2 regions of the Rhizobium sp. AN80A genome follow, and region 2 is predicted to be linked to the other one. Evidence: riboswitches for the same ligand, from Rfam matches in the RefSeq annotation. Region 2 holds a riboswitch; the other holds the start of a gene.
The links. A riboswitch is a leader RNA that binds a small molecule or an ion and turns the genes downstream of it on or off. The one in region 2 is predicted to bind manganese.
Positions count from the first base shown of each region.

Region 1: it holds a riboswitch for manganese, as region 2 does, so the genes downstream of both, P3R82_RS05200 (manganese efflux pump MntP family protein) here and P3R82_RS14825 (manganese efflux pump) in region 2, are expected to answer to the same signal.

Region 1 is NZ_JASJPX010000001.1:1,149,668-1,154,082, forward strand. Features, by position in the region: gene P3R82_RS05190 (LysR substrate-binding domain-containing protein) at 1-844, shown strand, start outside; gene corA (magnesium/cobalt transporter CorA) at 975-1,922, opposite strand; gene P3R82_RS05200 (manganese efflux pump MntP family protein) at 2,103-2,666, opposite strand; yybP-ykoY riboswitch at 2,671-2,840, opposite strand; gene P3R82_RS05205 (ATP-binding cassette domain-containing protein) at 3,192-3,983, opposite strand; gene P3R82_RS05210 (ABC transporter permease) at 3,993-4,415, opposite strand, start outside.
Region 2 is NZ_JASJPX010000003.1:663,150-667,564, reverse strand. Features, by position in the region: gene P3R82_RS14835 (ETC complex I subunit) at 20-325, opposite strand; tRNA gene P3R82_RS14830 (tRNA-Pro) at 686-762, shown strand; gene P3R82_RS14825 (manganese efflux pump) at 937-1,503, opposite strand; yybP-ykoY riboswitch at 1,581-1,677, opposite strand; gene P3R82_RS14820 (zf-TFIIB domain-containing protein) at 2,211-2,543, shown strand; gene P3R82_RS14815 (DUF2171 domain-containing protein) at 2,650-2,889, opposite strand; gene P3R82_RS14810 (helix-turn-helix domain-containing protein) at 3,142-3,564, opposite strand; gene P3R82_RS14805 (hypothetical protein) at 3,638-3,823, opposite strand; gene P3R82_RS14800 (peptidylprolyl isomerase) at 4,091-4,360, shown strand.

The sequences.
Region 1 (4,415 bases), on a different contig from region 2:
GCGGGCCTTCAATGCCGTTGCGAAGGAGGGGAGCTTTTCGGCCGCGGCGCGGCGTCTCGGGCTCAGCCAGCCGGCGGTGACGGCGCAGATAAAGGCGATCGAGCAGAGTTATGGCGTGCTCCTGTTCGAGCGCACGGGCGACGGCGCAAGGATGACGCTGCTTGCGAAAAACCTGTTTCAGGAAACCCGGGAACTCAGCGTCATCGAGGAAGTGGCAACCGACATATTGAGCGCATCGAGCGCGCTGAAAACCGGTGAACTGAACGTCATGTGCGGTGCCCCCAACCCCGCGATGGCGCTGATTTCGGAGTACCGTCGTCGATATCCGGGCGTGCGGATCAACGCCAGTTTCGGCAACTGGCATCAGGTAACGACGGCGCTTTACGAGCAGCGCTGCGATGCCATCATCCTGACCGGAGTTCCCGAGGATGAGGCTTTGATCCGCATCCCCTATATGGAGCAGCGGGCGGTCGCACTTATTCCAAGCAGCCATTCTCTTGCCCGACGCAACAAGCCGGTATCAATGCATGAACTGACAGATCAGCCGCTGATTTTCCGTACCGAGCATTCCTTGACGCAAAACGCGCTGCAGAAGGCGATGAAGGCTTCGGAACTGGAGATCGAGCCGGCACTGCGGCTAGGAGAACGCGAAGCCGTTTACGAGGCCGTGCTGCAGGGCGTCGGTATAGGATTCATGTTCGAGCTTGCGGTTACCCGTGATGATAAGGACGTGACGAGAGTGCCGGTCGTTGAACTCAATGAACTCTATGTGGAACACGTCGCTTGCCTATCACGCAACATACGCAGGCGTGAAGTTCGAGCACTGATGGCGATAGTGGAATGATATCGCCGGTCAGTCCTTTGCAATTCGCAAGAACCAAGCTGCTCTTCCTCGCGAACGGCGCGCTCCACGACGGCCGATCGTGTATCGGCCATCTGGAACGATGCGAAACCGGTGGCAAGAGACCAGCAGTTCAGAGCCAGCCGCGCCGTTTGAAGTACAGAAATGGCATCGCGGCCGATACAATCATCATGGCAATGGCAAAGGGGTAGCCATATTCCCAGCGAAGTTCAGGCATGACTTCGAAATTCATTCCGTACATGGACGCGACAAGGGTAGGCGGCAGGAAAACAACGGCGGCCACCGAGAAGATCTTGATGATCTGGTTTTGCTCGAGGTTGATAAGTCCAAGCGTCGCGTCGAGCAGAAAATTGATCTTGCTCGACAAAAAGGCGGCATGGTCCCCAAGGGATGCGCCGTCTCGCTGAAGAAGCTTGATGACCTGACGCGTTTCCTTGGACATCTTGCGTCCCGGCTGCTCAACCGCAGCGTGATAAGCCACCAATCTTGAAATACTCACGAGACCCTCGCTCACAGCGGTCAGAAAGTCGCCCTTCTGGCCAATCTGCTCGATCACGGATTGTAGATTTCGCGTTTTCTTGGTGGCATTGGAGGTCTTGCTGCGGAACACTTCGCGAGAAATTGTATCGATCTCCCGTCCGATTCTTTCGAGCACATCGGCAGTTCGATCGATAACGGCTTCAAGGATACCTAGCATCGCCATCTCTCCTGCAAGGCTGATGGCGGCCGGGCCCTTTAGCAATCTTGATGTGGATTGGCGGAACGGCAACGTGTCAGCGTAGCGCACGGTGATGAGACAATTTTCCTTGAGGATGAAAGTCACCGGCGTGCGAATAGGCTCGTCACCTTCCAAACCGGCAAGCATGGTCATCGTCATGAATTGTGCCCCGTCCTCCTGATAGAGCCGGGCGGAAAGTTCGATATCTTCCATCTCGTCCCGCGTCGGGATAGCGATCGAGAACTTGTCCTCCACGTATTTTGTTTCCGTCGGGATCGGGCTGAGTAAGTCGAACCAAATATATTGGGCGCCGGCATCGAAAGTTTCGACATCGTCGTGCATTGCGACGCGTTCGGCATCGCGGAAAAAACTACGTAGCATTGAAGTCTCCTGGGGGATATCGGCCCCGGAGACTGGACTCCGAAAGGCCTCAAACTATCGGGCTAATACTTCGACTGTCAGGGTCCATTGTCGTGCACCTGGGTTGGCGTTCCTCAACTGTTGCGAGATACCTTCCGGATCTCACGCTGCAAAAATGTGCTCGTATAGGATCGAGCTGCCCAATGCGATAAGCGCAACGCCGGCCACTCCCTCCGCAATTCGCCCGAAACGCTCGCCGATCAGACGTCCGATAAGCATGCCGCCGGACGAGAGAAGGAACGTGGCCGCTCCAATCGCGGCAGCGATGACCAGGATATTGACCTGAAGAAATGCAAGCGACACACCGACCGCCATGGCGTCAAGGCTGGTTCCGATCGCGGTAGCGACGAGAACAACGAAGGACATTCCGGGCTTGGTCTCTTCCTCAGGACCGCCCTTGCTCGCCGAATACACCATATTGGTTCCGACAGCCGCCAATAGGCCGAATGCGATCCAGTGATCAACGGCAGAGACATAACTCGCCGCCGCCACGCCGGCGACCCAGCCGATCATTGGCGTGATTGCTTCCACCACGCCGAAGACGACGCCAGTCCAAACGGCGTCTCTAACGCTTGTCCGCCCAAGAGCAGCGCCACGCCCTACGGAAACCGCAAACGCGTCCATCGACATGCTGAATGCCAGCACGACAATTGCAACAAATGACATCTTGAAACCTCGCGGACGATAGAAGCCGGGCGTCGACTGCCCTGTCCAGGTGGCAGACTTCGCCACGGTCTTGCCGAGCCGACGTTTTCGGCTGAACGTGCCACGTGCATTGCGCACGAGCATGTTGACACGTTCCCGCTGGGTAAGCGGTAGCTACTCCCCGATGCGCGATGACCTAGGGTGTCGCCCCCCGGCTGTCAACCGGAAATCACTCGCGACATTCGAAAATATCATTACTTAACAATGATTTGCAACTGCAGTTGCAGCTGGATCTGCAGGTGCGAAGCAGTCGCAGAAATTTGGCCCAGACGGCATCATGCTGGAGGCGTTTTTGATCGGTGCCCGCATATGACCGTTGACGTCGGTGACAAAGGTTATTCCATTCCGGCATTCGTGGGCCGCGAGCTGGATCGGAAAACTTACGGCAGCAATCGTCTCCCGCCGTGAGACGCAGGAACAATCGAGCCGCGTCCGATTCTGGCCCGATGCGCATCATCGGGCCAACAATCAATCGCAAGCTGGCTGTCAGGCAATCTTGGTGTGCGCGGCGATCTCGGCCTCAAGCTCCGCCATGGCCTCGCCGCCGGCCATGAGGTCGGTGATCTCCTCGCGGGTCTTTTCGCCTCGGCGGAAGTCCGCGGCCTTGGCACCTCGAATGAGAACCGCGAAGTGGTCTCCAACGGTCAGGGCATGCACGACATTGTGGGTGATGAAAATCACGCCGAGACCCCGCTTGCGGGCTTCGAGCACAATGCGCAGCACATGCGCGGCCTCCTTGACGCCGAGGGCCGCTGTCGGCTCGTCGAGAACAAGCAGGCGCGCTCCGAAATGCACCGCCCTGGCGATCGCCAGGGACTGGCGCTCGCCGCCGGAAAGACCGCCGATCAGCCTATCACCGTCATCGATCCTGGTAATTCCAAACTCGCGCACGGCCCTGACCGCGGTTTCGTTTGCGGTTTTGCGGTCGTAGATCCTGAAAGGCCCAAACCGCTTTGTCGGTTCGACGCCAACAAAGAAGGACCGACCAATGCTCATCAGTGGAAAGGTCCCTCCAAACTGATGTACCGTAGCGATCCCCTGATTGCTTGCGTCACGAGGATTGTCGAAGGAGATCGGCTTGCCGTCCATCTCCAGAGTGCCGGCATTCGGCTTGTGGACGCCGGACAGCACCTTGATCAGGGTCGATTTTCCCGCGCCGTTGTCTCCCAGCAGGCAGAGAACCTCTCCGGCGTTCACCTCAAGCGAGATGTTGTGGAGAACGTCGATCGGGCCGAAAGATTTGCTGATGTTCGATAGCTTGATGATTGGAGTCGACATGTCTCATCCTCACTTCTTCTTGCTGCTGTAGGACAGGGCCATCTTGCGGAACGTGTTGTTCAGCAGCACGGCGATGAGCATAAGGACGCCGATGATCAGGCTCGCAAGGTTCGCATCGAACGATGTGAAATAGATCCCCTGGTTGACGATCGCGAACGTTACCGTGCCCATGACGATGCCGATGATCGATCCATACCCGCCGGTAAGCAGAACCCCGCCGACAACGACACTGATGATCGAATTGAAGATGAAAGAGCTTCCGGACGACACCTGTGCGGAATTGAACAGGATTGCCTGGCTCAGCCCCACGAACGAGGCGGAGACGCTGGACGTTACGAAAAGAAGGATCGTGATCCGTTCGGTGGGGATGCCGGCGTTGCGAGCACTCACCTTGTCTCCCCCCAGGGCGAAGATCCAGTTGCCCACCGGCGA
Region 2 (4,415 bases):
TGGAAACGATCTATACCGATCAGTGCGTCCAGGGCTGCGTGCGCGTATAGCGGAAATTATCCGGATACGCCACCGTCTGACGCTGCGGATCTTTCGGCGCGATCACCCGGTACTCGATGCCGTTGCGCTTGGCATAGGCTTCGGCCAGTTCCTGCGTTTCGAAATTGAGCTTCACCTGCTGGCGCATGTCCGACGACGAGGTGTAGCCCATGATCGGGTCGATCGTGCGCGGCGTTTCCTGATCGAACTCCAGCACCCACAGGTGAGTCTTGGCCTTGCCGGACTGCATGGCGGTCTTTGCTGGACGATAGATCTTGGCAGACATAGCTGCACGCCTCCGAATTATGGCTTTCGCAATCAATGGACTGGCCCCTTGCGGGGCATCTTCATGCACGATCGCACGGATAGATGAATTTTGCTTAGCGACGAATCCCTCCCTTTTCAAGCGAAAAGCCACGCCCGCTGCATGCCAACGGTCCACAGCTTCGACACGGCCCGAACACCTTGCCCGGTGCCATCAGGCAGCCAGCAAACAGGCCGGGCCTTGCGTCGTGCGACCAAGGCGCCTGCGTGACGCGGCAACCGAGACCTTGCTGAATGAACCGGCAGGCGCCCATCCTTGTGAAAAGGCCATTTTAGTTATTGCGGCGCATGATCGAACCGTGTATTGCGCTCCTCGTCGGCACGGAGTGTAGCGCAGTCTGGTAGCGCATCTGGTTTGGGACCAGAGGGTCGGGAGTTCGAATCTCTCCACTCCGACCACTTTTCTTCGCGGATCTCGCGCTTCATCCCATAAAATATGCAGATCGGCGCCTCTGAACGCCATCGTCGCTTCGGTTATTCCGATGCGGTTCAGCGCAACCTTGTGCACGCTCCAATCTGGATATCGTCAAGGACAGCGCTGGATCACCAGGCCGACGGCCACCGGAGCGTCGATCAGACCGCCGTCAGATGCTCGAAAAGGATCGAGACGCCAAACCCGATCAAGACCAGGCCGGCCACGCCCTCAGCGATGCGCCCGAAACGCGCGCCGATCAGGCGCCCGACCAGCATTCCACTCGAAGAGAGCAGGAACGTCGCCGCACCGATTGCGATCGCAACGACGAGGATGTTCACCTGCATGAATGCGAGCGATACACCGACCGCCATCGCGTCGAGGCTCGTGCCGATGGCGGTTGCCACGAGGATCAGGAAGGAAGAGCTCTTGACCCCGGCCGCATCATCCTCGCCTCCCCTTGCGGCGGCGTACAGCATGTTCAGGCCGACGAAGCCGAGCAGTGCGAAGGCGATCCAATGATCGACGGCCGAAATGTAGGATGCCGCGGCAAAGCCCGCCGCCCAACCGATCAGCGGCGTGATCGCCTCGACGACGCCGAACACGATGCCAGTTCGCAGCGCCTCACTAACGCGCGGGCGGCCAAGAGCGGCGCCCCGTCCGACGGACACGGCAAACGCGTCCATCGACATGCTGAAGGCGAGCAGGATGATTGCCCAGTATGACATGAAAATTCCTCGCGGACGTACAGGCCGGGCGTCCCAAGCTCTGTCCGATCCGAGCTGGCGTCGCCACGGTCTTGTCGAGCCGGTTAAATCCGGCCAAACGCGCCACGTGCTGCTGCACGAGTATGTTGACGCGCTTCCGCTGGGTGGCGGTGACTACTCCCCGATGCGCTGGAGATAATCGAGCAGGTTGATCGAGTCAACCTTCGCGGCAAATTTATTCCGGGAATTTTCCGTAATAACAATGAGTTGCAACTGCAACACCGCCAGCTCGAATGCGTCTGCGAAGCGTTCTCAATGGAGCATGCTCAAAGGTCAGGAGATGACCACGCGGCCGGTGATAAAACCCAGAACCAGAATGGCCAGGATCGCCAAACGACAGAGAACGCTTACCGTCGCGGCGCTAGGCCATGCGAAGACAACAAGCTTGCCGCCGTCGCCCTTACCGCGCGACGTCTCGTGCCGAAGGCTACGAACCTTCATCCTCGTCGACAGTTGACCAACCGAAATCATTCTCGCCAACACCTTTCAGCTAGCATCAGGCCAGCTACCATGAAGGCAACATCGCATTATTGAGAATGACTTGCAATAGCGGATGAGTCCGATTTGGTCGACCTTCGCCCGATCACGGATATTTCAACGCCTCACCATTGAAGCTCAAGCTAGTTGAGATCCTACATTGCTGTCATCAATGACGATTGGAGTCTTCAATGGGTGATCAACAGACAAACGGAATGTCCTGCCCTCGGTGCGGCGTCGGCCTTCTGATGACGGATCGGCAAGGAATCGAGATCGATTACTGCCCGACCTGCCGGGGAGTTTGGCTGGACCGTGGCGAGCTCGACAAGATCATCGAGCGGAGCGCCGCGCCGCAGGCTGCAGCCGGAAGCGACTATCAGGATAACTATCAAGGAAACCACCAGGGCAACTACCAGGGTGGTCACGGCGGCCATGGAGGCTATTCAAGCCATGGCGGCCACAACAGTCACGGACAGCGCGGCGGCCACGGTGGCAGATCGTTCCTGTCGAGAATCTTCGACTGACCGACATTTTCTAGCGTGAAGCTCCGTCTCCCTCAGGCTACTCCCCAAGTGACGGAGCCAACGCAGAAGGAGGTCCGCGGTTCAGCACGACCGCGGGCCTCACGACTTAGTTCGGAAGATGCGTCCATTTGGACCGCACATCTGCCGCGTTCATCGACAGGTGAACATGCGCATCGACGTGATCGACCCATTCCAGCGGGATGAGGTGGTGATGCTGTCCATCGGACGAGTCGGATTTCGTCAGCTTGATACGGTCACTGCCATCGAGGTGATCGACGGTTCCGACATGCTGACCATCCGCCGACCTGACTTCCATATGATCTTTGATTTCATTTGCAGCGATCATTTCCGTTCTCCATGTTTGCGGGACGACCATCCTCAAACCTGCAGAACCAGCGTTAGTTCCCTCTGGAATTAAAGCCGCTGACGCTTTTGCCACTGCATCCGGCGCTCTCATGCATATCCAGCCCGCTCCGCGGCACCCCGTTCCGGCATGCGGCATCGCGGCAATCCAGTGATACACTGCCGTCGGCCGCCCCTTGTTGGGACAAGGGGCGGCCGATTTTTTATGAAGCGCGGCTATTCCTGATGCCGCTCCTTACTGCTCGCTGACACCCTCTTCCGGAAGGTTCAGGTTGGCGAGCGCCTGGATGACGTAGCAATCGCGGATGGAGCCCTCATGTCGGTGGGTGGCGATGCGATCGAGTTCGGCCTCGAGCTTTCTCAAGCGTTCGATCTTGTGCCTCACCGTGGCGAGCTGACTTGCGGCGATCCGGTCGATCTCCGAACAGGGCATATCGGGATGCTGGCTCATCTCGATCAGGTCGCGGATCGCTTCGATCGTCATGCCAAGTTCGCGCGCATGCCTGATGAACGACAGCCGTTCGCGCTCCTGCTTCGTGTAACGCCGCTGGTTTCCCTCGGACCGCTCCGCGTGAGACAGAAGCCCCATCTGCTCGTAGTACCGAATGGTCGGAATCTTAACGCCTGTTCTCCGTGATAGGTCGCCGATCGTCAGCATCCTGCATCTCCATATCTCTAGTCGATGGAGAGCGTATGCCTCAGGCTTCCTGACGGGCACCTGACCACATTCTTTATTTCCAGACGCGAAGGAATGCTTCCGTGGCAACCGCGATGGTGAGAATTGCCATCGCCCAACCGCTCCAGAGCGCTTCCTCGGTGTTATGTCCGATGTAGTTGCACGTCACGGAGAACGCGAGATACATCACGGCGATCGCCGCTCCGACGATGACGGCAACCAAAGCGGCCTTAAGCAACATTTTTCGCCTCTGCATTCATGAATAGCAAACTAGCGATCTTTCCGATCAGGCAAAAATCAACATTGTTTGATGCACGGGCCGCTCGGGCCAGTTCCAAAAGGACTTGAAGCTCAAGCTCCTTGAGGTCGTACGGTCCGTGCGATTTGCCCATCGGGAGGAATCAAAATGAAGCGGCGGGACGTGTTGCTGTTGCAACCGCTTCAATCCCGCTGATCGTTGCGCCGGCAACCTTCGCCACCGCCACCGGTGACGCTCGGACAAAACCGGATGCCGGTCGGCAAGACACGAGATCAAGAAGGGACAAAGTCCTTTGAAGACGAGGCAAAAACCTCCTCCCAGGACGCGTCTTCAAGGGCCAATGGTGGTGATCTTGGCTTCCTCGCCGAGGATCCGATCCCACCAGAGTTTATCAAGGCCGCCGCCAGCGCGGCGCCAGGAGAAGTCGTTGCCTCCCCGCGGAGGCTGTGGTGGGATCCACTTGCTGAATTCGAGGAGCGACGCGGCAACCCCGTACCCGTGTACGACAAGGTTCCGTGAGAGATTCGACATTCGCACGAAGGTTCGGTAGCAAGGGAAGTCGCAAGTATCCTAA